Regions from separate parts of the Streptomyces sp. NPDC057950 genome, predicted to be linked through region 1. Evidence: riboswitches for the same ligand, from Rfam matches in the RefSeq annotation. Region 1 holds a riboswitch; each other region holds the start of a gene.
What was found. Region 1 has a riboswitch for cobalamin ahead of ACFVTC_RS13915 (ribonucleoside-diphosphate reductase subunit alpha). Riboswitches for the same ligand answer to the same signal wherever they lie in the genome.
Positions count from the first base shown of each region.

Region 2: linked by a shared signal. The riboswitch ahead of ACFVTC_RS26785 (CbtB-domain containing protein) and the one ahead of ACFVTC_RS13915 (ribonucleoside-diphosphate reductase subunit alpha) in region 1 are both predicted to bind cobalamin.
Region 3: linked by a shared signal. The riboswitch ahead of metE (5-methyltetrahydropteroyltriglutamate--homocysteine S-methyltransferase) and the one ahead of ACFVTC_RS13915 (ribonucleoside-diphosphate reductase subunit alpha) in region 1 are both predicted to bind cobalamin.
Region 4: linked by a shared signal. The riboswitch ahead of ACFVTC_RS03265 (CbtB-domain containing protein) and the one ahead of ACFVTC_RS13915 (ribonucleoside-diphosphate reductase subunit alpha) in region 1 are both predicted to bind cobalamin.

Region 1 is NZ_JBHVPP010000007.1:5,657-12,949, forward strand. Features, by position in the region: gene ACFVTC_RS13895 (GntR family transcriptional regulator) at 1-338, shown strand, start outside; gene ACFVTC_RS13900 (DUF3311 domain-containing protein) at 646-927, shown strand; gene mctP (monocarboxylate uptake permease MctP) at 924-2,534, shown strand; gene ACFVTC_RS13910 (hypothetical protein) at 2,714-2,905, shown strand; cobalamin riboswitch at 2,933-3,093, shown strand; gene ACFVTC_RS13915 (ribonucleoside-diphosphate reductase subunit alpha) at 3,221-5,644, shown strand; gene ACFVTC_RS13920 (ribonucleotide-diphosphate reductase subunit beta) at 5,644-6,657, shown strand; gene ACFVTC_RS13925 (putative Ig domain-containing protein) at 7,030-7,293, shown strand, end outside.
Region 2 is NZ_JBHVPP010000017.1:108,579-115,871, reverse strand. Features, by position in the region: gene aceA (isocitrate lyase) at 1-975, shown strand, start outside; gene aceB (malate synthase A) at 1,165-2,754, shown strand; gene ACFVTC_RS26790 (CbtA family protein) at 3,007-3,762, opposite strand; gene ACFVTC_RS26785 (CbtB-domain containing protein) at 3,782-3,997, opposite strand; cobalamin riboswitch at 4,035-4,185, opposite strand; gene ACFVTC_RS26780 (enoyl-CoA hydratase/isomerase family protein) at 4,351-5,454, opposite strand; partial or broken gene ACFVTC_RS26775 (acyl-CoA dehydrogenase family protein) at 5,451-5,582, opposite strand; gene ACFVTC_RS26770 (MarR family winged helix-turn-helix transcriptional regulator) at 5,825-6,292, opposite strand; gene ACFVTC_RS26765 (spermidine synthase) at 6,760-7,293, shown strand, end outside.
Region 3 is NZ_JBHVPP010000016.1:43,796-51,088, forward strand. Features, by position in the region: gene ACFVTC_RS25425 (MFS transporter) at 1-78, shown strand, start outside; gene ACFVTC_RS25430 (cysteine hydrolase family protein) at 122-679, shown strand; gene metE (5-methyltetrahydropteroyltriglutamate--homocysteine S-methyltransferase) at 778-3,102, opposite strand; cobalamin riboswitch at 3,286-3,436, opposite strand; gene meaB (methylmalonyl Co-A mutase-associated GTPase MeaB) at 3,667-4,653, opposite strand; gene scpA (methylmalonyl-CoA mutase) at 4,659-6,830, opposite strand; gene ACFVTC_RS25450 (methylmalonyl-CoA mutase family protein) at 6,830-7,293, opposite strand, start outside.
Region 4 is NZ_JBHVPP010000001.1:721,708-729,000, reverse strand. Features, by position in the region: partial or broken gene ACFVTC_RS03275 (helix-turn-helix transcriptional regulator) at 410-634, shown strand; gene ACFVTC_RS03270 (acyl-CoA dehydrogenase family protein) at 1,676-2,866, opposite strand; gene ACFVTC_RS03265 (CbtB-domain containing protein) at 2,992-3,213, opposite strand; cobalamin riboswitch at 3,250-3,393, opposite strand; gene ACFVTC_RS03260 (histidine phosphatase family protein) at 3,538-4,137, shown strand; gene ACFVTC_RS03255 (four-helix bundle copper-binding protein) at 4,126-4,476, opposite strand; gene ACFVTC_RS03250 (nuclear transport factor 2 family protein) at 4,631-5,032, opposite strand; gene ACFVTC_RS03245 (PadR family transcriptional regulator) at 5,118-5,684, shown strand; gene ACFVTC_RS03240 (GNAT family N-acetyltransferase) at 5,821-6,417, opposite strand; gene ACFVTC_RS03235 (TetR/AcrR family transcriptional regulator) at 6,673-7,245, shown strand; gene ACFVTC_RS03230 (CaiB/BaiF CoA transferase family protein) at 7,237-7,293, opposite strand, start outside.

The DNA.
Region 1 (7,293 bases):
TGCGCCTGGCCAGCGGCGAGCCGATGGCCATCGAGACGACCCATCTGTCCGCGAAGCGCTTCCCCGCGCTGCGCCGGTCGCTCGTCAAGTACACCTCGCTCTACACCGCGCTCGCCGAGGTGTACGACGTCCACCTCGCGGAGGCCGAGGAGACCATCGAGACCTCGCTGGCCACCCCGCGCGAGGCCGGACTGCTCGGCACCGACGTCGGTCTGCCCATGCTGATGCTGTCCCGGCACTCGATCGACCGGCAGGGCGAACCGGTGGAGTGGGTGCGCTCGGTGTACCGGGGCGACCGCTACAAGTTCGTGGCCAGGCTCAAGCGCCCGCAGGACTGAGACACCGGTGTCCCCGAGGCCGGGGTGACCGACGGTCCCCCGCGGGCCCCGCGGTACCACTTCGCGTTCACGTTCGAGGCACGGTCCCGGCCGAGGCGCGGCGGGTCCGGTACGCGACGCGGCCGGCTCCGCTCCGGGCCGTGGGGGCAACGCGCGGCCCGGCAAGGGAGTTCACCGGCCGGCCCGCCCGCGCTCCCGCACACCAACCCTCCACATCCACCGCCGGGGATGGGGTTCCATAAAGCGGAACCGTCGCCTAGATTTCCTGCGCATTGCACAGGTGACCAGCGAGGGGACGGAGCCGCCCATGTCAGACGTGCCGGAAGCGAAACCACCGGTGGTGACACCGGTCCGGGTGGTGACACCGCTCCGCGTGGTGATCGCCCTCTGCCTGATCGCCCCCTTCGTGGCCATGCTGTGGGTCGGCTCGTACGCGAAGGTCGACCCGGCCTTCATCGGCATCCCCTTCTTCTACTGGTACCAGATGCTGTGGGTGCTTCTCTCGACCGTGCTCACCGTGACCGCGTACCAGCTGTGGCAGCGTGACCAGCGCGCCCGCGCCACCACGAAGGGCGGTGCCGACGCATGAACGACGGCGTGAACGGCGTGGCACTCGCCGTCTTCATCATCTTCTTCGTGGCCGTCACGGTCATGGGCTTCCTGGCCGCGCGCTGGCGCAAGGCCGACAACGAGCACAGCCTCGACGAATGGGGCCTGGGCGGGCGGTCGTTCGGCACCTGGGTCACCTGGTTCCTGCTCGGCGGCGACCTCTACACGGCGTACACCTTCGTCGCCGTACCGGCCGCGATCTACGCGGCGGGCGCGGCCGGCTTCTTCGCCGTGCCGTACACGATCCTGGTCTACCCGCTGGTCTTCACGTTCCTGCCCCGCCTGTGGTCCGTCTCGCACAAGCACGGCTATGTGACGACGTCGGACTTCGTGCGCGGCCGCTTCGGGTCCAAGGGCCTGTCCCTCGCCGTCGCCGTCACCGGCATCCTCGCGACCATGCCGTACATCGCGCTCCAACTGGTGGGCATCCAGGCCGTGCTGGACGTCATGGGCGTCGGCGGCGGCGAGAACACGAACTGGTTCGTCAAGGACCTCCCGCTCCTCATCGCCTTCGGCGTACTGGCCGCGTACACCTACTCGTCGGGCCTGCGCGCCCCCGCCCTGATCGCGTTCGTGAAGGACACGCTGATCTACATCGTGATCGCGGTGGCCATCATCTACATCCCGATCAAGCTGGGCGGCTTCGACGAGATCTTCCACTCGGCGAGCGAGAAGTACGCCGCGGCCGGCGCGGGCGGGATCGTACCGGCCCAGGCCGGGCAGTGGACCTACGCCACCCTGGCACTCGGCTCCGCGCTCGCCCTGTTCATGTACCCGCACTCGATCACCGCGACGCTGTCCAGCCGCAGCCGTGAGGTGATCCGGCGCAACACCACGATCCTGCCGCTCTACTCCCTGATGCTGGGCCTGCTCGCCCTGCTCGGCTTCATGGCGATCGCGGCCGGGGTGAAGGTCACCAACGGCCAGCTCGCCATCCCGCAGCTCTTCGAGGACATGTTCCCGGCCTGGTTCGCGGGTGTGGCCTTCGCCGCGATCGGCATCGGAGCCCTCGTCCCCGCGGCCATCATGTCCATCGCGGCCGCGAACCTCTTCACCCGCAACATCTACAAGGACTTCATCAAGCCGGACGCGACCCCGCAGCAAGAGACGAAGGTCTCCAAGCTGGTCTCGCTCCTGGTGAAGGTGGGCGCGCTGGTCTTCGTCCTGACGATGGACAAGACGGTCGCCATCAACTTCCAGCTCCTGGGCGGCATCTGGATCCTGCAGACCTTCCCGGCCCTGGTCGGCGGCCTGTTCACGCGCTGGTTCCACCGCTGGGCGCTGCTCGGCGGCTGGGCGGTCGGCATGCTCTACGGCACGCTCGCCGCCTACGGGGTCGCCTCGCCGACGCAAGCGCACTTCGGCGGCAGCTCGAAGGAGATCCCGGGGATCGGGGAGATCGGCTACATCGGTCTGACGGCGTTCGTCATGAACGTGGTGGTCTCCGTCGTCCTCACCTTCGCCCTGCGGGCGTTCAAGGCACCCGACGGCGTGGACGAGACGACACCGGAGGACTACACGGCGGACGCCGGCGACCCGGGAGTCCAGGCCGAGCTGCCCCCCGCCACCGCGGAGGCGGGCCACTAGGGCGCGTCGCGAAAGTCCCGCCCGCTCCCACCGGGCGGGAACCGCCGGGCGCGGCCCGGGACAGCGGTACCGCGGAGCGGGCCGCCGGAGAGAGATCCGGCGGCCCGTCGCCGTGCGTCCGGCGCGCACGCCCGGCACGGACACCGTCATCAGGCCGGCACGGCCGGAGGAGCACCCCGGTGCCGACCGCGCGCGGGCCACCGGGGGCTGTGCGCGTGGTGCTGTCCACCCGGCGCACCACGCGCGGCGCCCAGCGCCTCTACCCACGCCTCGGCTTCACCCGCGCCCCGGAGCACGCCTCGAACCCGGTTCCGCACCTCGACGACGTCTTCCTCCTCACCTACGAGTTGACCTTCAGGCACACTCCGTAGCGCCCTCCGAAGCCGACACGGCACAACATGTGGGGGTGCTTCCTCGGCCCGGCACTAGATGTATGCTCATGCTCGCTGTCGTCGCAGGGGAATCCGGTGCGAATCCGGAACTGTCCCGCAACGGTGTACTTGTGCGCATTCGCGTACGGGCTTCAGTCCGAGGACCTGCCGACAGCGTGCCCCGGCCAGCCGGCCCGGGCGCCGACGACGTCCGGGCCTCGTGGAATGGGCCGGTGGACGCACGCGTACCCGTCACCGAGTCGCGTGTCCCGCTGCCCTCCGCCAGGCCCCGTGCCGAGCGAGGGAGAGCCCCAAGTGACCATCGCGCCAGCCGACCCGGTTTCAGTTTCCGCCCAGCAGGCCCCGGTGGAAGCGGAGTCCGCGCAGCGGGCCCCGGTGGAGACGGACGGTCCTGGTACCACGCTGCTGCGTACCCTGACCGACTTCACCGCCGACCTCCCCGGCGCCGACCCCGGCCGGGTCGCCGCCGCCGCGTTGCGCGGCCGGTCCACGCACGCGGACGACGCGGAGCTGCGCGAGCTGGCCACCGAGGCGGCCGCCGGCCTCATCTCCGAGGACCCCGTGTACTCGCGGCTGGCCGCCAGGCTGCTGACCGTCGGCATCGCGGAGGAGGCCGCCTCGCAGGGCGTCACGACGTTCTCCGAGTCCATCACCACGGGCCGGCGCGAGGGTCTGATCGCCGACCGCACGGCGGACTTCGTCGACCTGCACGCGGCCCGCCTGGACGCCCTGATCGACACCGCGGGCGACGACCGTTTCGGCTACTTCGGCCTGCGCACCCTGCACAGCCGCTACCTGCTCCGGCACCCGATCACCCGAAAGGTCGTCGAGACCCCCCAGCACTTCATGCTCCGGGTGGCGTCCGGCCTCGCGGAGGACGACACGGCCCGGTCCGTCGACGAAGTGGCCGCGCTCTACGGCCTGATGAGCCGGCTGGACTACCTCCCGTCCTCCCCCACGCTCTTCAACTCCGGTACGCGGCACCCGCAGATGTCGTCCTGCTACCTCCTCGACTCCCCGCTGGACGAGCTGGACTCCATCTACGACCGCTACCACCAGGTCGCGCGCCTGTCGAAGCACGCGGGCGGTATCGGGCTGTCCTACTCCCGTATCCGCTCCCGCGGTTCACTGATCCGCGGCACGAACGGCCACTCCAACGGCATCGTCCCCTTCCTGAAGACCCTCGACGCCTCGGTCGCCGCGGTGAACCAGGGCGGCCGGCGCAAGGGCGCCGCCGCGGTCTACCTGGAGACCTGGCACTCCGACATCGAGGAGTTCCTGGAGCTGCGTGACAACACCGGCGAGGACGCCCGCCGTACGCACAACCTGAACCTCGCGCACTGGATCCCGGACGAGTTCATGCGCCGGGTCGACGCCGACGCGCAGTGGTCCCTCTTCTCCCCCTCCGACGTGCCCGGACTGGTCGACCTGTGGGGCGCCGAGTTCGACGCGGCCTACCGCGCGGCGGAGGCGAAGGGCCTGGCGAAGAAGACCATCCCGGCCCGCGACCTCTACGGCCGCATGATGCGCACCCTGGCGCAGACCGGCAACGGCTGGATGACCTTCAAGGACGCCGCCAACCGCACGGCCAACCAGACGGCGGAGCCGGGCCACACCGTGCACTCCTCGAACCTGTGCACCGAGATCCTGGAGGTCACGGACGACGGGGAGACGGCCGTCTGCAACCTCGGCTCGGTCAACCTCGGCGCGTTCGTCGACACGACGACCGGCGATCTCGACTGGGAGCGCCTGGACGAGACGGTCCGCACCGCCGTCACCTTCCTCGACCGCGTCGTCGACATCAACTTCTACCCGACCGAGCAGGCGGGCCGGTCGAACGCCAAGTGGCGCCCCGTCGGCCTCGGCGCGATGGGCCTCCAGGACGTCTTCTTCAAGCTGCGGCTGCCCTTCGACTCGCCCGCCGCCCGCGCGCTCTCCACCCGCATCGCCGAGCGCATCATGCTCGCCGCCTACGAGGCATCCGCCGACCTCGCCGAGCGCAACGGCCCGCTGCCGGCCTGGGAGAAGACCCGTACCGCCCGCGGTGTGCTGCACCCCGACCACTTCGCCGTCGAGCTGAACTGGCCGGAGCGCTGGGCGGCGCTGCGGGAGCGCATCGCCGCGGTCGGCATGCGCAACTCGCTGCTGCTCGCCATCGCGCCCACCGCGACGATCGCGTCCATCGCGGGCGTGTACGAGTGCATCGAGCCGCAGGTCTCGAACCTCTTCAAGCGCGAGACGCTGTCCGGTGAGTTCCTCCAGGTCAACTCCTACCTGGTGGCCGAGCTGAAGAAGCTCGGGGTGTGGGACGCGCAGACCCGGGAGGCGCTGCGCGAGGCGAACGGCTCGGTGCAGGGCTTCACCTGGGTGCCGCAGGACGTCCGCGACCTGTACCGCACGGCGTGGGAGATCCCGCAGCGCGGCCTCATCGACATGGCCGCGGCCCGTACCCCGTTCCTGGACCAGGCCCAGTCGCTGAACCTCTTCCTGGAGACGCCGACCATCGGCAAGCTCTCCTCGATGTACGCGTACGCCTGGAAGTCGGGCCTGAAGACGACGTACTACCTGCGCTCGCGCCCGGCGACCCGCATCGCCCGTGCCGCCCGGGCGCAGGCCCAGCCCGAGAAGTCCATCCCCCTCCAGCAGGTCGCCGACCCCGACCCCGACGCCGTCGCCTGCTCCCTGGAGAACCCCGAGTCCTGCGAGGCCTGTCAGTAATGAGCTCCACCGAGAAGAACCTGCTCGACCCGGGCTTCGAACTCACCCTGCGTCCCATGCGCTACCCGGACTTCTACGAGCGCTACCGGGACGCCATCAAGAACACCTGGACGGTCGAGGAGGTCGACCTCCACTCGGACGTCGCCGACCTGGCGAAGCTGTCACAGGGCGAGCAGCACATGATCGGCCGACTGGTCGCGTTCTTCGCGACGGGCGACTCGATCGTGGCGAACAACCTCGTCCTGACGCTGTACAAGCACATCAACTCCCCCGAGGCGCGCCTGTATCTCTCGCGCCAGCTGTTCGAGGAGGCCGTGCACGTCCAGTTCTATCTGACCCTGCTGGACACCTATCTGCCCGATCCGGAGGACAGGACGGCGGCCTTCGCGGCCGTCGAGAACATCCCCTCCATCCGGGAGAAGGCCGAGTTCTGCTTCAAGTGGATGGACTCGGTGGAGAAGCTGGACCGCCTGGAGACCAAGGCCGACCGGCGCCGCTTCCTGCTGAACCTCATCTGCTTCGCCGCGTGCATCGAGGGCCTCTTCTTCTACGGAGCATTCGCCTACGTCTACTGGTTCCGCAGCCGGGGTCTGCTGCACGGTCTGGCGACGGGCACCAACTGGGTGTTCCGCGACGAGACGATGCACATGTCCTTCGCCTTCGAGGTGGTCGACACCGTCCGCAAGGAGGAGCCCGAGCTCTTCGACGACCAGCTCCAGCAGCAGGTCACCGACATGTTGCGGGAGGCCGTGGAGGCCGAGCTGCAGTTCGGGCGCGATCTGTGCGGTGAAGGCCTGCCGGGCATGAACACCGAGTCGATGCGCCAGTACCTGGAGTGCGTCGCCGACCAACGGCTGCAGCGTCTCGGCTTCGCCCCGGTCTACGGCTCCGAGAACCCCTTCTCGTTCATGGAGCTCCAGGGCGTCCAGGAACTGACCAACTTCTTCGAGCGCCGCCCCTCGGCGTACCAGGTCGCCGTGGAGGGCTCGGTCGGCTTCGACGAGGAGTTCTGACCGCTCCGGAACGGGTCTGCGGGTGACGAGGCCGGGTCGCGCACGCGGCCCGGCTTCGTCACGCGCACCCCCAGCCACGCCAATCCCCTTTCCAATCCCCGCCTATGGAGCGGCAAAGTTCTTCGGGCGTGACTGTTCGTGTGCCGTCCGTCCCGGTTACGTTCTGGCCGTCCCGCCCTGCCACGCATCGTGGCATCCCAGGACGATCAATGTGTCATGCCCACGACAAAGCTCCGCGTTCACCACGCTACGCGCGTCACGGGCCCGCACCTCAGTGCAGCGCCGAGAACCCCACTTCCGGCTGTGGAACCGCGTACGGCCCCGCCCGGGCCCGCGCGGCACCGGCCTCAAACCGATGGAGGCAGCACTCCCATGAGTGAGACACGCTCCAGCAGGCCCGCCCGGCGGTTGCGAAGACTCCTGACCGCCGCCGCCCCCGCCCTCGCCCTCACCGTCGCCGGCCTCATGGCGGCCCCGGCCGCCGGCGCCCAGACCGCGCCCGCCACCGGACACACCTCTCGCGTGACCCAGAACGCGAAGGCCCTGACCGCCCCGGCCGCCCAGGCCGTCCACGCGACGGGCAGGGCCGGCCAGAAGGTGCCGACCACCCGTCTGTGCGGCTCCCCGACGCCCGGT
Region 2 (7,293 bases), on a different contig from region 1:
ACCTACCCCGACCAGAGCCTCTACCCCGTCAACTCCGTTCCACAGGTGGTACGTCGGATCAACAACGCACTGCTGCGCGCCGACCAGATCGCCGGCGCAGAGGGCGGCACGGACACCACCGACTGGCTGGCTCCGATCGTCGCCGACGCGGAGGCGGGCTTCGGCGGCCCGCTGAACGCCTTCGAACTGACCAAGGCGATGATCGCGGCCGGCGGGGCGGGCATCCACTACGAGGACCAGCTCGCCTCGGAGAAGAAGTGCGGGCACCTCGGCGGCAAGGTCCTGGTGCCCACCTCGCAGCACATCCGTACGCTCAACGCGGCCCGCCTGGCGGCCGACATCGCCGACGTGCCCACCCTCATCGTCGCCCGCACCGACGCGCTGGCCGCGACTCTGCTCACCAGCGACGTCGACGCGCGTGACGCCGAGTTCGTCACCGGAGAGCGAACGGCGGAGGGCTTCTACCGCGTGCGGGGCGGCATGGCATCCGCCATCGCCCGCGGCCTCGCCTACGCGCCCTACGCGGATCTCATCTGGGTCGAGACCGGCACCCCGGACCTCGCCCAGGCACGTGAGTTCGCCGAGGCCGTCCACGCGGAGCACCCGGACCAGATGCTCGCCTACAACTGCTCGCCCTCCTTCAACTGGAAGGCCGCTCTGGACGACGACCGGATCGCCAAGTTCCAGCGGGAACTGGGCGCAATGGGCTACCGCTTCCAGTTCATCACCCTCGCCGGGTTCCACTCCCTCAACCACGGCATGTTCGACCTGGCACGCGGCTACGCCGAGTACGGCATGACGGCCTACGTCGACCTCCAGGAACGCGAGTTCGACGCCCAGGAGCACGGCTTCACCGCGGTCAGGCACCAACGCGAGGTCGGCACCGGCTACTTCGACCTCGTCTCCACCGCCGTGAACCCCGCCTCCTCCACCACCGCTCTCGCCGGCTCCACCGAGGAAGAGCAGTTCCACTAGGGCGTGTTGCGAATGCCCCGCTGTCTCACGATCCCCGGCACGCCCTCCGGGCGGACGACAGGACTTTCGCGACCCGCCCCACAGGGCCCGTCGGCGCGCCCGCGCACCTGTCCATGACCAGGTGAGGGCCGGGCGACCGTCCCTGCCGGGCCCTCACCTCGGCCCCCGCTCCTCCAACGGGAGAACCTCATGTCCACCAGTGCACCGACTCACCGCGTCCGGGTCCTCGCGGCACCGGGCGACCGCCACGACGAGATCCTCACGCCCGCCGCTCTGGACTTCGTCGGCCGCCTCGCCGCGGCCTTCTCCGGGCGCCGCCGGGAACTCCTGAAGGAGCGCGGACGGCAGGCCATACGGCTCGCGGCGGGAGCCCCGCTAGACTTCCCGCTCGCCACCGCCGCCGTCCGCGCCGATCCCTCCTGGCGCGTGGCGGCGCCGGCTCACGGACTCGGCGACCGCCGCGTCGAGATCACCGGCCCACCGGACCGCCGTGGGGCCGTCAACGCCCTCAACTCCGGGGCACACGTGTGGATGGCGGACTTCGAGGACGCCACCTCCCCCACCTGGGACAACCTCGTCGGAGGCCAGCTCACGCTGCTCGACGCCATCGAACGCCGCCTCGACTTCACCACGGAGGAGGGCAAGCCGTACCGGCTCGGCGACCGGCTCGCCACCATCATGGTGCGGCCCCGAGGCTGGCATCTGACGGAGGAACACCTGGAGTTCGACGGCGGACCCGTACCGGCCCCACTCGTGGACTTCGGTCTGTACTTCTTCCACTGCGCGCGGCGGCAGATCGACGCCGGGTACGGCCCGTACTTCTACCTGCCGAAGCTGGAGAACCGCTACGAGGCGCGTCTGTGGAACGATGTCTTCGTCCTCGCCCAGCACTTGCTCGGTATCCCCCGCGGCACCGTCCGGGCCACCGTCCTGATCGAGACGATCACCGCGGCCGTGGAGATGGAGGAGATCCTCCACGCGCTGCGCGAGCACAGTGCAGGCCTCAACGCGGGCCGTCGGGACTACCTGTTCAGTCTGATCAAGACCTTCGGTCACCGCGCGGACGTCCTGCTGCCGGACCGGGCGGCTGTGACGATGACCGCGCCGTTCCTGCGCGCGTACACCGAGCTGCTGGTACGCACCTGCCACCGGCGGGGGGCCCACGCCATCGGTGGCATGGCCGCCCACGTGCCGGGCCTGGACCGGGCCTCTGACGAGGCGGCACTGGCCGGCGTCCGGCTCGACAAGGAGCGTGAGGCCGAGGACGGCTTCGACGGCTCCTGGGTCGCCCACCCCGGTCTCGTGCCGGTGTGCCGTGAGGTCTTCGACGGTGTACTCGGCGACCGGCCCCATCAGATCGAGCGTACCCGCGGCAACACCGGGGTGGACGCCGCGGACCTGCTGCCCGTGCGCCGCGTCGGCGGGCCGCCCACCGAGGAGGGCGTGCGCACCAACATCGCGGTCACGCTCCGATACTTCGATGCCTGGCTGCGCGGCAGTGGGGCCGTCGCCCTGTACGGCCGGATGGAGGACGCGGCGACCGCGGAGATCGCCCGGGTACAGATCTGGCAGTGGCTACGGCACCGTGTCGTCGACCGGGAGACGGTGCTGCGGCTGCTCGACGACGAACTCGCCGCACTGGGTGCCGAGTACCCGTGGGCCGCCGTCGACGAGGTGCGGTCCCTCTTCGAACGCAACGCCCTGGAAACCGAGTTGCCCCTGTTCTTCACCCCGGACGCCTACACCCGCCATCTCGTCCGGCACGCCCAGGCGGCCTGACCGGTCGGCCCGCGCGGAGGTTCCCCTGATACGACCAGGGTTGAGGTCCCTGGTGCATCCGGGGTCGAGGGCCCCGGGCACCGGTGGATCCGGATCGAGGGGTCCGGACGGCGCCGCCGGCCGAGAGTCGCAGGCCGTGGATTCCGGGAGAACGCGAGAGGGCCCCCGGACGGATCCGGTGGGCCCTTCGCGCGAGATCGCCCGCTGATGTCCCAGGGGGCGATCTCGGTAGGTCGTCCCTGCGCCGATCGGTCAGTTCGGGACGGGAGTTGCCGCCGTGGGGACCGCCGCCGGACGCGGGGCCAGCAGACGCTGTGCCAACTCCCCGAAGACCAGGCCGAAGCCGGTCCACAGGGTGAGCTGGATGGCGAGGGCCGAGGTACGGAACCGCCACAGCAAGGTGGCCGGGAAGTCCTTCGGGACCTCGTTGATGACCGGGAGGAACTCGTACGCGATTCCGATCGCGAGAGCGAAGAAGACGACCGCGGCGACGGTGGCGTACCAGGTGCCCCAACGGGGTGCGAGCCGCTTGCCCAGGATCACGGCGGCGACCGCGAGCAGCACACTCAGCACCATCATCAGGAAGTACAGCGTCGTGCGCTTGCCGATGGTGTCGGGGTCGCCGACGGACGGCGGGTTGGCCGGGTACTTCAGGAACGGCACGACGTACACCGCGAGCAGCGCGCAGCCGGACAGCAGCAGCGCGGTCGCGCGCGGGCTGAAGCGTCCGACGCGGCCGAGTGCGAAGCAGTACGCGAGGGCGGCGATCCCGCCGAAGGCCACCCCGTAGATCAGCACGCCGGTGGCGAGGCCGCCGGTGGACTGAAGGCTGCGGCTGACGATCTCGACCTCGTGCCCGTGTGCCGGGGCGTGGGCCTCTTCGAATCCGATGGCGTCGTCGACGCTGGGCTCGCCCAGGAAGTAGGCGACGACGAGGGCCAGCACACCGGCGGCGAGGCCGGCGAGCATGCCCCGCACGAGAAGGTTTCTGACGGTTGCGGAGTTCATGGGTGCGCGGTGTCCCTCGTCAGTGGCAGGGGAAGCCGAGGAGGTGGCGGGCGTCGTGCACCCACTCGTGAACGTCCTCGCCGGAGACGACGGAGGTGGCGCCCTGCTCGGCGCCGACGAAATAGAGCATGACCAGCATCAGGATGCCGAAGAAGACCGCCCAGGGGACGATCGTGCCGATCGGCAGCTTGGCGGGCATCGGGGTGGCTGTCGGCGGAGCGACGGTCTGCGCCATGGCAGGACCTCCTCGGGAGTTCGCGTCCCATCTCGGTGGTGCACAGGACGACAGCTGCGGGTCTGACTTGAGAAACCCCCTGAGGACGGGGTCTCGTTCACAGTGGCGCGACCGTGCCGGATTTCCACCGGCTTCCGCCATGCCGTCGTCGATATCGCACTGACCGTACCGCGTGGCGGGTTCATGGCCAAGACCGTCCCCGCCGCCGTGATCTTCGTCTCGCCGGGCGGGGCGGCGGCCGTGACCTGTGGGTCAGCGGTGGGGAAAGCGGGCCGACCGCTTCCCGGCGAACACGCTCAGGGGCCACTCATATGCCCCGGCCCGATGAACGCGACGGAACGCGACGGCCCCGCTCACGAGGGCTCCTCCCGCGTGATGTCGGGTGCGACGAGGCCGAGTTCACGCTCGCCGAGCGGTGTGAAGAAGCGTGCGACGTCCGCGGCGGAGACCTCGGCGAGCGTCGGCGGTGACCAACTCGGTGCGCGGTCCTTGTCGATGACCTGGGCCCGGATGCCCTCCACGAGGTCCGGTTCGGTGAGCGCCGCGCAGGAGACGCGGTATTCCTGGTCGAGCACCTTCTCCAGGGAGCCGGGCCGGCGGGCTCCGCGCATCGCGGCGAGGGTGACCTTGAGCGCGGTGGGTGACTTGGTGAGCAGGGTCTCGGCAGCCTTCTTGGCCGCGATGTCCCCGTGGTCCAGCAAGCGGCTCACGATCTCCTCGACGGTGCCGGCGGTGTAACAGGCGTCGATCCAGCGCCGCGCCTCCGCGAGGACCCCGGGCGGCGCGTCCCTGACGTGACGGCCCAGAACTTCCCGTACGGGCGCGTGAGCGAGGTCCTGGACGAGTCGTGGCAGGGAGTCGGACGGCACGTAGTGGTCGGACAGCCCGCACAGCAGGGCGTCGCCCGCGCCCACCGGGGTTCCGGTCAGTGCCAGGTGTGTGCCCAGTTCACCGGGCGCGAGAGCGAGGAGGTAGGTGCCGCCCACGTCCGGGACGAAGCCGATACCGGTCTCGGGCATCGCGATCCGGGAACGCTCGGTGGCGATCCGTACGTTGCCGTGCGCGGAGACACCGACGCCGCCGCCCATCACGATGCCGTCCATCACGGCGACATACGGTTTCGGGTAGCGGGCGATACGGGCGTTGAGCCGGTACTCGTCGCGCCAGAAGGCAGTCGACGCCGTGCCGTCCCCGTACCGGGCGTCGTCGTGGATGGCGCGGATGTCGCCGCCCGCGCACAGTCCCCGCTCCCCCGCGCCGGTCACGACGACGGTCTTCACGGCCGGGTCGTGTTCCCAGAGCGTGAGCGCGGCGTCGACGCGGCGGACCATGGCGTGAGTGAGGGCGTTGAGCGCCCGGGGCCGGTTGAGGGTGACGTACGCGGCGCGCCCCTCGGTACGCAGGAGTACGGATTCGTCGGTGCCGGTGAACGCCCCGGCGTCGTGGGCGCCGGTCATCCGAACGCCCCCATCAGGCCGCGGGCCACGTTGACGCGCATGTTCTCGTTGGTTCCTTCCAGGATCCGGTGGACACGGAGGTCGAGGACGATCTTCTCGGTGCCATGGTCGCTCAGGTGGCCGTCGCCGTTGCGTGGGGGCGGGGACCCGGTCGGTCACGGAGCATCCGGTGGGCGGCGGTGGCGAACCGCCCGGCCATCGCGCGGGGGTGCGACGGGCGACGCCGCGCGGCGTGTCGCAGCCTCTGGTCGCGACACGCCTGCCGTCTCGGCACCGACACCCGCGTCCTCGACCCGGAGCGAGACCGGGCGTCGACGTACTCGTCGGCCGGGAGAAGCGCGACCGGGCCGGCCCCGGGCGGCCCGCGTCCCTATCGCGGGGCTATACGCTCCAGCAGTCGGGCGGCCGCGGCGATGTCGCATCCCTCCAGGCGTGAGAAGACGTGACGCCGCACGCTCGCGAGATTCGTGGGCCATGCCTGCTCGAGGCGCGTCCGTCCCGCGGTGGTCAGGGAAGCGAGCCACCCGCGTCCGTCGTTCGGGCACCTCTTGCGCAGCACGAGCGACTGCGACTCCAGGCGGTTCACCACTCTCGTCGTGCCGCTCACCGACATTCCGCACGTGTTCGCCAGGTCACTCATGCGCAGTTGGGCGTCGGGGGCCTCGGAGAGGTGCACCAGTACGGTGTACTCGGTGCCGCTGATCGGTTGGTCCATGAGCATGTCGGCGTCGACGGCGCGCGACAGGGTCGCCGTCACTCTGCCGAGGGCCCGCAGGAACGCCTCCTCGTCGACGGTGAGGGGCTGGATCGTCTGCTCAGGCTCGATCGCGTCCGCCATGAACACAGTGTAGGTGTCGGGCGGCGACCTCATCCGGTGTGCGTCCCGAGCTCCGACGAGAGGTGCCGGAAGCAGGAGCACGGCACGCAAACCGCGTGGCGGACGGTCGGCGACGCGGCCGCTTCGACGAACCCACGCCTCTGCCCGGTGCACCGACTCCACTGCCGGACAGAGGCGTTGTCGTTGCTGGACGGCAGCGCCGCGGCCATGACGGACACGACCGAGGTGTGGCGTTCCCCGTCCGGCCGCTCGCCGACAGTGCCTCCGCGGTGGCCTGTCTCCGCTTCCCTTTTCCCTTTCGTCCCGCACGCGCGTCCCGCCGACGACGTGTGCCGAGAGCTCCGATGCCAGGCGCGCGGCCGGTGCTCGCCTTACACGATCATCCGGTTCCGGCCAGTACGGTACCTACCTGTGGCGCGGCCCGACCGCCCGCCGCCAGTGGACCAGGAAGCGGAGAAGAACACCGGATGAGCGTACGTTTCGAGGAGATCGACTGGCGGTCGACGCCCATGGGCGAGATCAGTCTGCGTCGTCGCCGGCACCCGGTGTCAGGAGAGGACGTGTACGAGGTCAAGCTCGGCGACGAGTACCTGATGTCGAGCCTCTTCACCGAGGGCGAGGTCGAGCTGGCCCGCCTCGGTCTGGCGGAACTGCCCGAGGGCCCGCTCGACGTCGCCGTGGGCGGTCTCGGTCTCGGGTACACGGCCAGGGCGGCGCTGGACGATCCGCGGGTCGCTTCGCTGATCGTGGTCGACGCCCTGGCCGAGGTGATCGACTGGCACCGGCGCGGCCTCGTACCGCTCGGCGCTGGCCTGGCGTCGGACCCCCGGTGCCGACTGGTGCGCGGAGACTTCTTCGCGATGGCCGCGGGAAGCGCGGCGGCGGGCGGCCCGGTACCCGCGGACGGTCCCCAGGCGGAGGGTGCGCGGGCCGGGACCGGCGAGGCCGCGCGCGGGCTGGACCCGGAGAGTCCCGGGCGTCGCTTCCACGCGATCCTGCTG
Region 3 (7,293 bases), on a different contig from region 1:
CTCCTGACGGTCTTCGACCGCACACTCGGCCGTGCCACGGACAGGGACACCTCGGCAGAGGGGTCACAGGCGTCATAGACCGTCCCGCGGCTTCCCGCACACCCGGACGAAAGCGCAGACCATGCCCCGCACCGCCCTCCTCGTGATGGACCTCCAGCTCGACCACCTCGCCCAACTGCCCGCCGACTACCTCCCGCACGCCGTGGAAGCACTCGGCACGGCGCGCGCCGCGGGCGTCCCCGTCATCCACGTCGCGCTCCGACTGCGCCCAGGCCACATCGACGCCCACCCCCGCAACAAGGTCTTCGGCTCCCTCCCGCCCCATGTCTTCACCGCCGACGACCCCGGTGCCGCCATCCACCCCGATGTGGCCCCGGCGGAGGGCGAGATCGTCGTCCACAAGAACCGCGTCAGCGCCTTCGCCGGGAACAACCTCCAGCAGATCCTGGCCGCCCAGGACATCGAGCACCTGGTCCTGGCCGGCATCGGCACCGGCGGCGTCGTCCTGTCCACGGCCCTGCAGGCAGCCGACCTCGACTACAAGCTCACCGTCCTGTCCGACGCCTGCGCCGACCTCGACAGCGCGGTTCACCACACCCTCGTGAACGACGTCCTCACCCGGCGCGGCGAGGTCACCACCGTCGAGGAGTGGGCCCGCACCCTCGACGCCGGTTCGTGAAAAGGTTGGTGAGCCCCCATGAGCGTCGGCGAAGGACCGCGGGCGCGGCGGACGGCCGGGGCGGACCGAGTGGGTGGTCCGCCCCGGCCACGCCGGCGTCAGGAGGCCGTCGGCTCCAGGCCGCTTCGGACCTCGCGGGCCGCCGTCACCAGGTTCTCCAGTGCGGACCGCACTTCCGGCCAGCCGCGGGTCTTCAGGCCACAGTCGGGGTTGACCCACAGCCGTTCGGCGGGAATGGCCTCGAGCCCCTCGCGCAGCAGTTCCGCGGCTTCGTGGGCACTCGGTACGCGCGGTGAGTGGATGTCGTACACCCCGGGTCCGGCCTCGCGCGGGTAGCCGTGGGCGCCGAGTTCGCGGGCGACCTGCATGTGGGAGCGGGCGGCCTCCAGGCTGATGACGTCGGCGTCGAGGTCGTCGATGGCCCGCACGATGTCACCGAACTCGGCGTAGCACATGTGGGTGTGGATCTGGGTGTCCGGGCGTACGCCGCCGGTGCTGAGCCGGAACGCCTCGGTGGCCCACTCCAGATAGGCGGGGCGGTCGGCGGCGCGCAGGGGCAGTGTCTCGCGCAGCGCGGGCTCGTCGACCTGGATGACCGATGTACCCGCGCTCTCCAGGTCGTCGACCTCGTCGCGGAGGGCGAGCGCCACCTGGCGGGCGGTGTCGCCGAGGGGCTGGTCGTCGCGGACGAAGGACCAGGCGAGCATGGTGACCGGTCCCGTGAGCATGCCCTTGACCGGCTTGGTGGTGAGCGACCGGGCGTACGTGGTCCAGCGCACCGTCATCGGTTCGGGCCGTGAGATGTCGCCGGCCAGGATCGGCGGGCGGACGTAGCGGGTGCCGTACGACTGGACCCACCCGTGCTGCGTGGCGAGGTAACCCGTGAGCTGTTCGGCGAAGTACTGCACCATGTCGTTGCGTTCGGCCTCGCCGTGAACCAGGACGTCGATGCCGGTCCTCTCCTGGAAGGAGATCACCTCGCCGATCTCGGCCCTGACGCGCTCCTCGTACCCGGCGACGTCGATCCGACCGGTGCGCAGATCGGCCCGTGCGGCGCGCAGTTCGGCGGTCTGCGGGAAGGAACCGATGGTGGTGGTCGGCAGGAGGGGGAGGCCCAGATGCGCACGCTGGGCGGCGGCCCGCTCGGTGTACGGCTGGGAGCGGCGGGCGTCGGTGGCCGTGACGGCGGCGGCGCGGGCGCGGACCGCCGGGTCGTGGGTGATCGCGGAGGCCGCCCGGAGGGTGAGGTCGGCCCGGTTGGCGGCCAGTTCGGCGGCGATGGTGTCGGTGCCCCGGGCGAGGCCCTTGGCGAGGGTGGCGATCTCGGTCGCTTTCTGGCGGGCGAAGGCGAGCCAGCGCAGGATCTGCGGGTCGATGTCCCGTTCGGCGGAAGCGTCGAGCGGTACGTGCAGGAGCGAGCACGAGGCGGAGACGTCCACCCGGTCGGCGAGCCCGAGCAGGGTGGCGAGTGTGCCGAGGGACCTCTCCAGGTCGTTGACCCAGATGTTGCGGCCGTCGACCACGCCGGCCACCAGACGCTTTCCGGGCAGGCCGCCGACGGCGGCCAGGGCGTCGAGGTTGGCGGCGGCCGCGCCGGTGAAGTCCATCGCGAGGCCGTCCACCGGGGCCTTGGCCAGTACGGGCAGGGCGTCGCCGAGCCGGTCGAAGTACGAGGCGAGCAGCAGCTTCGGCCGGTCGGTCAGCGCGCCGAGGTCGCGGTAGGCACGCTCGGCGGCGCCGAGTTCGGCGGGGGTGCGGTCCTGGACCAGAGCGGGCTCGTCGAGCTGCACCCAGTCGGCCCCCGCCGCGCGCAGGTCGGCGAGCACCTCGGCGTAGACGGGCAGCAGCCGGTCCAGCAGGGTCAGCGGTTCGAAGTCCGCGGCGACACCGGGCGCCGGCTTGGCCAGCAGGAGGTAGGTGACCGGACCGACGAGGACGGGCCGGGCCGTGTGACCGAGGGCGATCGCCTCCCTGAGGTGCCCTACCTGGTGGGCGGAGTCGGTCCTGAACACCGTGTCCGGACCCAACTCAGGGACCAGATAGTGGTAGTTGGTGTCGAACCATTTGGTCATCTCCAGCGGCGCCACGTCCTGGGTGCCGCGCGCCATCGCGAAGTACCCGTCGAGCGGGTCGGCTTCGACGGCCTTGCGGTGCCGCTCGGGGACGGCGCCGACCATGACACTGGTGTCGAGGACGTGGTCGTAGTACGAGAAGTCGCCGGTGGGCACCTCGTGGACGCCGGATTCCGTCAGGTGCCGCCAGTTCGACCGGCGCAGACCGGCGGCGGTCTCCCGGAGGGCGCCGGCGGTGGTCCGGCCCTTCCAGTAGCCCTCGATCGCCTTCTTCAGTTCACGGTCCGGACCTTGGCGGGGGTAGCCGTACACGGTGGCTCGTGCTGCCGCGGCTGCGGGCTTGGCTGTCACGGAAATCTCCTTCGCGAGATGTCTCGTCGGGATCCCGGCGACGGGACGCGGACGCGAAGGGGTGACGAACCGGGCGGATCCCGCCCGCGCCACGAGGCGCGGTCGTCCGCCGGTATGTACGCCGACCCGCCCACGAGGTCACCGGGATGTCCGCGCGCGAACGGTCGCGTGCGGGCAACGGGCAGGTCTTCGGACTCGCGGGCGCGGCTTCCCCGAAGGGCATCCACCTACTGGCCGTCGCTTCCCGGACCCGGTCGGGCCCAGTGCGTATGACGGCGGTCGTTCCCACTCACCGCTGCGGGGCAGTCCCGGATTCCCACCGGGTTCCCTCTTACGACGCATCCCGCCTGGCGGACGGGGCGAACCAGCTGCACAGGCCACCCTAGGGGGCGAGGCGGTCCCGTGGCGGGAGCGGCTCACATCGCTGACGGTGACATGGGACACCGGCCGCGGTCGCCCAGGGCTCGGCGGCGCGTGTTCCTGGGGCGGCGCGGGCGCGCACCGTGTCCGTCTCACCAACACGGTGCCGCGTCCCGTCGTGGACGGGCGGACTGCCCTGACGCGTCAGCGTTGCGTGCCGCCGAACACGCCCAGGATGCGTTCCGCCGCCAGCGTGGCCGTCAACTCCCCGTCCCGCACCTGCTGTTCGAGGGCGGGCGTGAGGGCTCGTACCGCCGGATCCGCGTGCAGCCGGCCGAGGAGCTCGTCGCGCACCATCGTCCAGGTCCAGTCGACCTGCTGGTCGCGGCGCTTGGCGGCGAGGCGGCCGGTCGAGTCCAGCAGGACGCGGTGCTGTTCGAGGCGCTCCCAGACGGCTTCCAGGCCGGTCGACTCGCGCGCGCTGCAACTCAGCACGGGGGGCGTCCACGCCGCGTCCACCGGGTGCATCAGACGAAGGGCGCCCGCCAACTCCCGTGCCGCGGAACGCGCGTCCCGCTCGTGCGGGCCGTCCGCCTTGTTGACGGTGATCACGTCCGCGAGCTCCAGGACCCCCTTCTTGATGCCCTGCAACTGGTCGCCGGTGCGGGCCAGCGTGAGCAGCAGGAAGGAGTCGACCATGTTCGCCACGGCGGTCTCGGACTGGCCGACGCCCACCGTCTCCACCAGGATCACGTCGTAGCCCGCCGCCTCCATCACCACCATCGACTCCCGTGTCGCCTTCGCCACGCCGCCGAGGGTGCCCGCGGTGGGGGAGGGGCGGACGAAAGCGGCGGGGTCCACCGCCAGGCGCTCCATACGGGTTTTGTCACCCAGGATCGAACCGCCCGTACGGGTCGACGAGGGGTCGACGGCGAGCACCGCGACCCGGTGCCCGAGCGAGGTGAGCATCGTGCCGAGCGCGTCGATGAAGGTCGACTTGCCCACACCCGGCACCCCGGTGATGCCGATGCGCCGGGCGTTGCCGCCGTGGGGCAGCAACTGGGTCAGCAGGTCCTGCCCGAGGGACCGGTGATCGGCCCGGGTCGACTCGACGAGAGTGATGGCCCGCGCGATGTACGCACGCTTCCCGTCGAGTACGCCCTTCACATAGGAGTCGAGGTCGATCGCCATGGGCCTCAGCCGTGTCCGAGACCGGTGGCCAGCCGTTCCACCAGGTCGTACGCCGCGTCCGGGATCACCGTTCCCGGCGGGAAGACGGCCGCCGCGCCCATCTCCAGCAGGGTCGGCACGTCCTGCGGAGGGATCACCCCACCCACCACGATCATGATGTCCTCGCGTCCCTCCTCGGCCAGTTGCTCGCGCAGCGCCGGGACCAGGGTGAGGTGCCCGGCGGCCAGCGAGGACACCCCGACGATGTGCACGTCCGCCTCGACGGCCTGCCGTGCCACCTCGGCCGGGGTCTGGAACAGCGGGCCGACGTCCACGTCGAAGCCGAGGTCGGCGAAGGCGGTGGCGATGACCTTCTGCCCGCGGTCATGGCCGTCCTGGCCCATCTTGGCCACCAGGATGCGCGGCCGGCGGCCCTCGGACTCCTCGAAGGCGTCCACCCGGGTGCGGGTGCGCTCGACGGACGGCGACTCGCCTGCTTCGTTGCGGTACACACCCGAGATCGTACGGATCTGGCTCGCGTGCCGCCCGTACACCTTCTCCAGGGCGTCGGAGATCTCACCGACGGTGGCCTTGGCGCGGGCCGCGTTCACCGCCAGCTCCAGCAGGTTGCCGGTGCCCGCCGCGGCCGCCGTCAGCGCGCGCAGCGACTCCTGGCACGCGGACTCGTCGCGCTCCGCGCGCAGTCGCCGCAGCTTCTCGATCTGCTGGGTCCGTACGGACGAGTTGTCGACCTTGAGGACATCGATCTGCTCGTCGGTGTCGACCCGGTACTTGTTGACGCCGATGACCGGCTGACGGCCCGAGTCGATCCGGGCCTGGGTGCGGGCCGCGGCCTCCTCCACACGAAGCTTCGGGATGCCCGCGTCGATGGCCTGCGCCATGCCGCCCGCCGCCTCGACCTCCTGGATGTGCTGCCAGGCCCGGCGTGCCAGGTCGTACGTCAGCTTCTCCACGTACGCGCTGCCGCCCCACGGGTCGATCACCCGCGTGGTACCCGACTCCTGCTGGATCAGCAGCTGGGTGTTGCGGGCGATCCGCGCCGAGAAGTCGGTGGGCAGGGCGAGCGCCTCGTCGAGGGCGTTGGTGTGCAGCGACTGCGTGTGGCCCTGGGTGGCGGCCATCGCCTCCACACACGTACGCGTCACGTTGTTGAACACGTCCTGCGCGGTCAGCGACCAGCCCGAGGTCTGTGAATGCGTGCGCAGGGAGAGGGACTTGGCGTTCTTCGGGTCGAACTGCCCGACCAGCCTCGCCCACAGCAGCCGGGCGGCGCGCATCTTGGCGATCTCCATGAAGAAGTTCATGCCGATCGCCCAGAAGAACGAGAGCCGGGGAGCGAACGCGTCCACGTCCAGCCCGGCCTCCTGCCCGGCCCGCAGGTACTCCACGCCGTCCGCGAGGGTGTAGGCCAGCTCCAGGTCGGCCGTCGCGCCCGCCTCCTGGATGTGATACCCGGAGATGGAGATGGAGTTGTACCGCGGCATCCGCTGGGAGGTGAAGGCGAAGATGTCGGAGATGATCCGCATCGACGGCTTCGGCGGATAGATGTAGGTGTTGCGGACCATGAACTCCTTGAGGATGTCGTTCTGGATGGTCCCGGCCAGCTTCTCGGGCGGTACGCCCTGTTCCTCGGCGGCCACGATGTACAGCGCGAGCACGGGCAGCACCGCGCCGTTCATGGTCATCGACACCGTCATCCTGTCCAGCGGGATGCCGTCGAAGAGCTGTCGCATGTCGTAGATCGAGTCGATGGCGACGCCCGCCATGCCGACGTCACCGGTCACCCGGGGATGGTCGCTGTCGTAGCCGCGGTGGGTCGGCAGGTCGAAGGCGACGGACAGACCCTTCTGACCGGCCGCCAGATTGCGCCGGTAGAAGGCGTTGGACTCCTCGGCGGTGGAGAAGCCGGCGTACTGGCGGATCGTCCAGGGCTGGTTGACGTACATCGTCGGGTACGGGCCGCGCAGATACGGCGCGATGCCCGGGTAGGTGCCCAGGAAGTCCAGGCCCTCCAGGTCACGGCCGGTGTACAAGGGCTTGACCGCGATGGCCTCGGGCGTCTCCCAGAGCAGATCGTCGCCTCCGGACGCCCCCTTGACGGCGGCGCGCCACTCGTCGGCGCCGCCCTCGGCGGTGGGCGTCCCCAGTTCGATCCCGGAGAAGTCGGGGATTCCCATCAGGACACTCCCATGCGGTCGAGGGTGGTGGAGAGGACGTCCACGGCGTCGCAGCCCGCGAACACGTACGCGTCGACATCGGTGTACTGCCCGGGGCGCCCGGCGAGGAACACATGCCGTGCGCCCGCGGACCTGAGCACCTCGACCGCCGCTTCGGCCTGCTCCTCGTACAGCGTGTCGCTGGAACACAGGCAGACCTCGGTGGCACCGCCGGCGCGGAACGCCTCGGCGGTGGGCTCCCCGGTGACCGGCTCGATGCCGCCCGCCTGGAAGAGGTTCGAGGCGAAGGTCGCCCGAGCGGTATGGGCGGCGGCGGGGCCCAGGGTGGCCAGGAAGATCCGCGGCCGGGCGCCGGTGGCCGCGAGATGGGCGTCGGAACGGGCGCGCAGCGTCTCGTACGCCTCGTCGCGCCGTACGCGGGGGAGACCGCCGGACGGCGGCTCGGGCGCGGGGGCGCGCTCCA
Region 4 (7,293 bases), on a different contig from region 1:
CCGGGGGTGCCAGCGGCAGCCTCGTTCATGGCACTGACAGGTGCGCAGGTATATCGGCAGAAGGTTGCGCCGAGCATGTCCAGCCAGATGCTCGAGCGCCGCGGAGCGCGCGGATACGGCAGCGAGCAGGGCGTCCCGGTGGTCGCACTGCTGACACACAAGCTGCGGCCCGCCAGAACTGGGCCGCAGCTCCACAATCCAGGCACGCCGCATCGTCGGGTGTGTTGTGCGGAGCCTCATAGGGCGCGCGCTCCTCCCAGTCCTGTCCCGCGCCGTTGCCCGCTCAAGAGAGAGCGACGGCCGCACACGGTAGTGCAGATGTCTGCCCTCTCACCCAACGCTGCCACCTGAGGAAATAGGGCAGAGGTCTGCACTGACAGGGCAGGGGTCTGCACCTTCGGATGGTCAAGTGACGATCTTTCCGCCCGATCCGGACTTCGAGGCACTCCGCCTGGAGCTCGCGCGCCTGCGGGCGGCCCGAGGATGGAGCTATGACGAGCTCGCCGCCCGTAGTGGCCTCGCCAGACGGACTCTCATCGAGATCGAGCAGGGCCGCACGATCGGGACTCTCAAGACCTGGCACGCCCTCGCACACGCCCTCAGCACCCCGCTCGACGAGTTCTTCGCCACTCTACGCAACCTGCGGACACCGGCCCGCAAGCACCGGTTCTCGGTTGAGGAAGTCCCGGCCTACCTGCCGAAACCTTGGTTCGACACCTACTTCGATGGCTTCCTCGATCACATGCCAGAAGACCAACGCCCCAGGGTGCGCGCGCTGCGCCGCGCCGCCTCTATCCGGCTCGTGAGACTCATCACCGGCGCCTCTTGGCCCCGAAGCGCCGAGGTCCTCGACCTGACTCCGAAGATGGCCGCCAAGCTCATATCCAGCCTCGCCAAACGCTTCGATCCTAAGCTGTGGTCTGAGTTCGACCGACGAGTCGACCAAATCGCAGACCACCTCGATGTCACCCAGGACCGAATCAACTACGCGAACCGCCGCCAGCGCCTGGCCGAGTGGCGCATGGCGAGTGAAGAGTGGCACCTTCTGACTGCCGGCATCCCTCGCCTCCGCAGACTTCACGAGCAGGGCGACCCTGAGATTGGAGCCGCCCTCGCATGGAGCGGAGCCACTCAGGGCGAACCTGTCCACAGCCCCGTCATCCGTGAATCCGAGCGCAACGGCGGTGACGTCACCTTGCTCACCAGGGAACTCTCCGTTCTCCAGGGAGACGACTTGCGCGGTGCCCGGCTCCATCTCCGTAGACGACTCGACGTCTACGCGGCGCATCTGGCGAGCGCCTGCGACCGTGGAGCCAGCCTCCAGATCCGCATTGACGACATCCTGATCCGGGGCTGACCTTAGCGTGAGGATCACAACAGGCCTCACCCAGAGGGACGAAGCAGCGAGCAGTTCTGTTGGCGCGGACAACTGAGACTAGACACGACTCGGGACTCCCTGCGACCAGAATCTGCGCCTCCGTGTCTCAGCACGCACGATCATCCAGTAGGAGACACGAACGCGCAGCACGCCCGAACCTCACCAGCCCTGAGGAAGCAGCAGGTCAGCCGCCTCAGACAGTCTGCAAGCCAGGTCCGCTACCCTGCCGGTCCGCACCTCGCCACGGTGCCAACTGTCCCGCTTTTGTGCCAACTAAAAAGCCTCGTCACAAGCAGGTCAACGCCGCACCCGTGGCATCCCCAGCCCGATCCACGAGATGATCTCGCGCTGGATCTCGTTGTTGCCGCCGCCGAAGGTGAAGATCACCGCCGACCGGTAGCCGCGTTCCAGCTCGCCGTGCAGGACGGCGCCCGCCGAGCCCTCCTTCAGGACACCCGGCATGGCGACGATCTCCATGAGCCAGGCGTACGCGTCCCGGCGCGCCTCGGAGCCGTACACCTTGACCGCGGAGGCGTCCTGCGGGGTGAGGGTGCCCTGCTGGACGGCGTTCACCATCTGCCAGTTCAGGAGCTTCATGGCGTCGAGCCGGGTGTGGGTCTGCGCGAGCCGGCGGCGCACCCAGGGAAGGTCGACGACCCGGCGGCCGTCGGCGAGCTTGGTCTCCATGGCCCAGCGCTGGACGTCGTGCAGGGCACGGATCGCCATCGTGCCGTGGGCTGCGAGGGTGACGCGCTCGTGGTTGAGCTGGTTCGTGATCAGCCGCCAGCCCTTGTTCTCCTCACCGACCCGGCGGGAGACGGGGACGCGGATGTTCTCGTAGTAGCTGGCGGTGGTGTCGTGCGAGGCGAGGGTGTTGATGAGGGTGCAGGAGTAACCCGGGTCGGAGGTCGGTACGAGGAGCATGGTGATGCCCTTGTGGGGCGGGGCGTCCGGGTCGGTGCGGACGGCGAGCCACACCCAGTCGGCGGTGTCGCCGTTCGTCGTCCAGATCTTCTGCCCGTTGACCGTGTAGTGCCCGGTGGTCTCGTCGCCCTCGCGTACGGCCCGGGTCTTCAGCGCGGCCAGGTCGGTGCCCGCGTCGGGCTCGCTGTAGCCGATCGCGAAGTCGATCTCGCCGGAGAGGATCCTGGGCAGGAAGTAGCCCTTCTGCTCCTCGGTGCCGAACTGCATGATCGTCGGTCCGACGGTGTTCAGCGCCATCAGGGGCAGCGGTACGCCCGCCTGGGCGGCCTCGTCGAAGAAGATGAACTGCTCCATGGGCGTGAGCCCGCTGCCGCCGTACTCCTCGGGCCAGCCCGCACCGAGCCGGCCGTCCGTGCCGAGGCGGCGGATCGTCTCACGGTAGAACCGCTTCTGCGCCGCGGGATCGCCGTACCGGGCATAGGCGTTGTCGGGCACCAGCTCGGCGAAGTACTCACGCAGTTCGGTCCGCAACCGCTGCTGCTCCGGCGTGTATTCGAGATGCACGGCGCCTCCTGGCTCCCCAAGGCGGGACCTGACGGCGCACACCGTAGAACGTGTTCCAGAAATAGGGAATGGCGGTGACATGCGTAAGGGGGCGCCCCGGCGGGCGCCCCCTTCTGTCCTGGCCGTCAGTGGCAGGGGAATCCGAGGAGGTGGCGGGCGTCGTGCACCCACTCGTGGACGTTCTCGCCGGACACGAGGGAGGTGGCGCCCTGTTCGGCGCCGACGAAGTAGAGCAGGACCAGCATCAGCACGCCGAAGAAGACCGCCCAGGGGACGATCGCGCCGATCGGCAGCTTGGCGGGAACGGCGGTGGGGGTGGCGGTCGGCTGGGCGACGGACTGCGCCATGGGGCAGTACCTCCTGGGGAACTCGCGTCCCGTCTCGGTGGTGCACAGGACGACGGCCGCGGGTCTGACTCGCTCGACCTCCGCCGCCCCTGGGAGGGGTGACGTGCGCTGGGCTTACAGTGGCGCGACCGTGCCGGACTCCCACCGGACTTCCGCCGAACCGTCGTCAATATCATCCAGACCGTACCGCGAAGCCGGGGCCCGGCCAAGGGCGCGTGACAGCAACGCCGTTGCGCCCCGGAACCGGGGAGACGTCGGCGGATTCCCTGTTCCGGCAGGGTGTTTCGGGCACGGGCGAACACGACAGCGCACGAGAGTGAACGTATGACGAGCCGAGTGATCTTGATCTCAGCCGCGATCGGCGCGGCCCTGCGGGAGGCCCGCTTCGACGAAGGGGGCCGGGTGGACGCCGCGGGGCTGCGGCTCGCGCGGGCCGCCGCGGGCGCGGTCCCGGGCGCGGAGCGGCTGTGGGTCTCCCCCACCGTGCGATGCCGCGAGACCGCCGACGCGCTGGGCCTCGACGGGGTCCTGGACGTCCCGGAGCTGGCCGGCCTGGACGTCGGCCGATGGCGTGGCGCGACCTTGGAGGAGGTCGGCTCCAAGGAACCGGAGGCGGTGGCCCAGTGGTTGGCCGATCCCGGCGCGGCACCGCACGGCGGTGAGTCGGTGCGGGCGTTCTGCGACCGGGTGGCGGGCTGCCTCGACACGGCCGCGCGCTTGACGGGCCGGACCGTCGCCGTGGTGGAGCCGGAGGTGGTACGCGCGCTGGTGGTACGGGTGTTGGGCGCACCGGAGTCGGCGTTCTGGCGGGTCGACGTACCGCCTCTGACCGCCACCGAGTTCAGCGGCCGCTCCGGGCGCTGGAACGTACGGGCCGGACGGCCGCTCGCCCCGTCGGCGGAAGCGGGCGGCTCAGGCGGGTAGCAGCGTCGCGAGGAAGTCCGTGCACGCCTGGGCACACGCGCGGCAGGCCCGCGCACTCACTTGTGCGCCGGGACACCGGTCGAAGACGTCCGCGCACTCACGGCAGACGGACCGGCACCACTCGACCTGGACACGGATGCCCGCCTCGCCCCGGTGGTGCTGCCCGTTCAGGACGAGGCAGGTCGCGTCGCACACCTCGGCGCACATGAGGCCCATACGGCGCGCGAGTTGCCGCACCTCGGGTCCGTCGGGATCGATACGGCTCGCCCGCAGCGCGCAGGCGAGGGCGCACTCGGCGCATGCCTGCGCGCAGTCGAAGCGGTCCTCCAGGAAGCGGATCGGTGCCTGCTCGGACGCCGGTGCGGACGTCTGCTTCGTCTTCGGTTTCGGCTTCGTCGTCGGCTTCGTCTTCGTCGTCGTGGTCACCCGGCGCGGGTAGCCCTCGGGGGCCACGCCAAACACCACGTGGACGACCGGCCCCCGGGGGCGCGGCTCACCGTTCCCCGGCCTCCGCCGCCTCCCGCGAGATCCGCTCGAACTGCGCGCCCATGGCCTCGGAGAGCGCATGGGCCGCCGAGAGCGGGCGGACCATGACCATCAGGTCGTCGATCCTGCCGTCCTCGTCGAAGTGCAGGAAGTCGCAGCCGTTGATCTCCTTGTCGCCCACCTTCGCCGTGAAGACCAGCGCGTGGTCACGGCCGTCGGCACCCGCGATCTCTTGTACGTAGCGGAAGTCGGTGAAGACGCGGGTGACGCCGCGCAGGATGGCCGCGGTGATCGCCTTGCCCGGGTAGGGCTTGAAGGCGACGGGGCTGGTGAACACGACGTCGTCGGCCAGCAGCTCCTCGACCGCGGCGAGGTCGCCGGCCTCCACGGCCTTGCGGAAGGGGTGCATCGGTGGTCCCCGCTCTCATAGTCAACTAATTGAATAGGTGCGTAAGAGATTAGTCGTGGGGGTGTGTGCCGTCTAGCCTTGGCCCATGGCATTGCGCAACGCGGTTCTCGCCGCGCTCCTGGAGGGTGAGGCGTCGGGATACGACCTGGCCAAGGAGTTCGACGCCTCGGTGGCCAACTTCTGGATGGCGACCCCGCAGCAGCTCTACCGGGAGCTCGAGCGGATGACGTCCGAGGGACTCATCGAGGCCCGACTGGTGCGGCAGGACCGGCGTCCGAACAAGCGGGTCTTCTCCCTCACCGCGGCGGGCCGCGGCGCCCTGCGCGCGTTCACGGCGGCCCCTCCGAAACCCACCGCCATCCGCGACGAACTGCTGGTCAAGGTCCAGTCCGTCGACGCGGGCGACGACGCGGCCGTACGGGCGGCGATCGCCGAACGGCTGGAGTGGGCGCGCGCCAAGCTGGCCCGCTACGAGCGGCTGCGCGCGCGCCTGCTGGACGGACTCACCGAGGACGAGTTCCTGGCCCGCGCGGGGCGGGTGGGCCCCTATCTCACCCTGATGCGCGGACGCTCCTTCGAGGAGGAGAACATCCGGTGGGCGGAACGGGCCCTGGACATCCTGGAGCGGCGGGCCGCGGTGCGCCCCTCCTGACCCGGGCACGAGCTCGTTCGCCGGACCGGGGATCGCCTGGGATCCGCCCGGCAGGTCCGGGAGCGTGCGAAGCGAGGGCGGAGCAGCCTGGATCACGCCGTACGGGAGCGAACCACCGGGGAATCCCCGGCCCGGGTCACCGGCCGGTGACCGGCACGTCCCATGACCGGGGTCGGGTGAGCTCCTGCCACTCCTCCCGGAGCAGGGCCAGCACCGCGACGTCGTACCGGCGGCCCCGGTGCAGGCAGGCGGAGCGGCGCACCCCCTCCTGAACGAACCCCGCCCCGGCCAGGACACCGAGGGCCCCGGTGTTGGTGGTGTGGGTGACCGCCTGGACGCGGTGCATGGGCAGTTCACCGAAGGCGAGGTCGACCAGCGCGTCGACGGCGTTCGTGCCGTGGCCCCGGCCGCGGTGGGCGGGGTCCAGAACCAGCATGATCTCGGCCGTGCCGTCGACCATGTCCTGGTCCGTCAGGGCGATGTGGCCGATCGGCGTGCCGTCCGGGAGCAGGACGAGGAAGTCGTCGCGGTCGTGCTCGTCGCGGTCTCGCTCGACGCGCTCGCGCACGGCGGACAGGGAACGCGGCCATATGCCGATCTCGTGGGCGGCCACGGGGTCGGAACGCCAGCCGTGGATCAGCTCCGCGTCGTCGACGTCGAGCGGCGCGAGGGCGACGCCCCTGCCCCGCCAGCAGACCTCCCGAGGCGTTTCCGCCTCCCTGTCCTCGATCATGGACGGAGGCTACCGACCGGCGGGACCGGTGGACCAGTCATTTCCGTCCTCGGCCGGCCTGCCGCTCCGTCCTCGGCCGGCCTGCCGCGGGCGGGACCCGAATGATCCGGGTCAAGGGGTGCCCTGCGGGTCAGGCCGGCCGTGGGGAGCGGCGCGAGCCGACGGGTCGCCGAGGTTCGGCCCCGCGCGCAGCACGGCGGCTCGGGCTTCCCTACGGGATCCGGCCCGGCGAAGGCGAGCGGTTACGCTGAGGTCATGCCGTCCACACGTCGAACAGCGCGCCAGACAGACCTTCTCGAACGGCTCGTCGCGTTGCTGGCGGCGGAGGGGTTCGCATCGTTCACGCTCGACGAGCTGACCGAGCGGTTGCGCTGCTCGAAGACGACGCTGTACCAACTCGCTGGAAGCAAGCAGGAGTTGGTCCGCGAGGCGGTGAAGCACTACTTCCGGGAGGCGGCGTCCGCCATCGAGAAGCAGGTGGCGGACACCTCGGCGCCGGCCGACCGCGTGGTGGTCTATCTGAACGGCGTGGCGGAGCGGTTGCGGCCGCTGTCCCGGCGATTCCTCGACGACATGGCCCAGTTCGAACCGGCCCGTGAGGTGTACGAGGCCAACACCCGCCTCGCCGCCGCCCGGATCAGGCAGCTGATCGCGGACGGTGTCGCCGCGGGTGCTTTCCGTGACGTCCATGCCGCGTTCGTGGGCGAGGTCGTGGCGGCCACCATGCAGGAGATCCAGCGCGGCGAGGTGGCCGCGCGCACCGGGCTGAGCGACGCGGAGGCGTACGCGGAGCTGGCCTCGCTCATCGTGCACGCCGTCTCACCCTGACCGCACCGCCGGGGGCGAGGACTCGACGCCCCAGTCGCGGAGCACGGA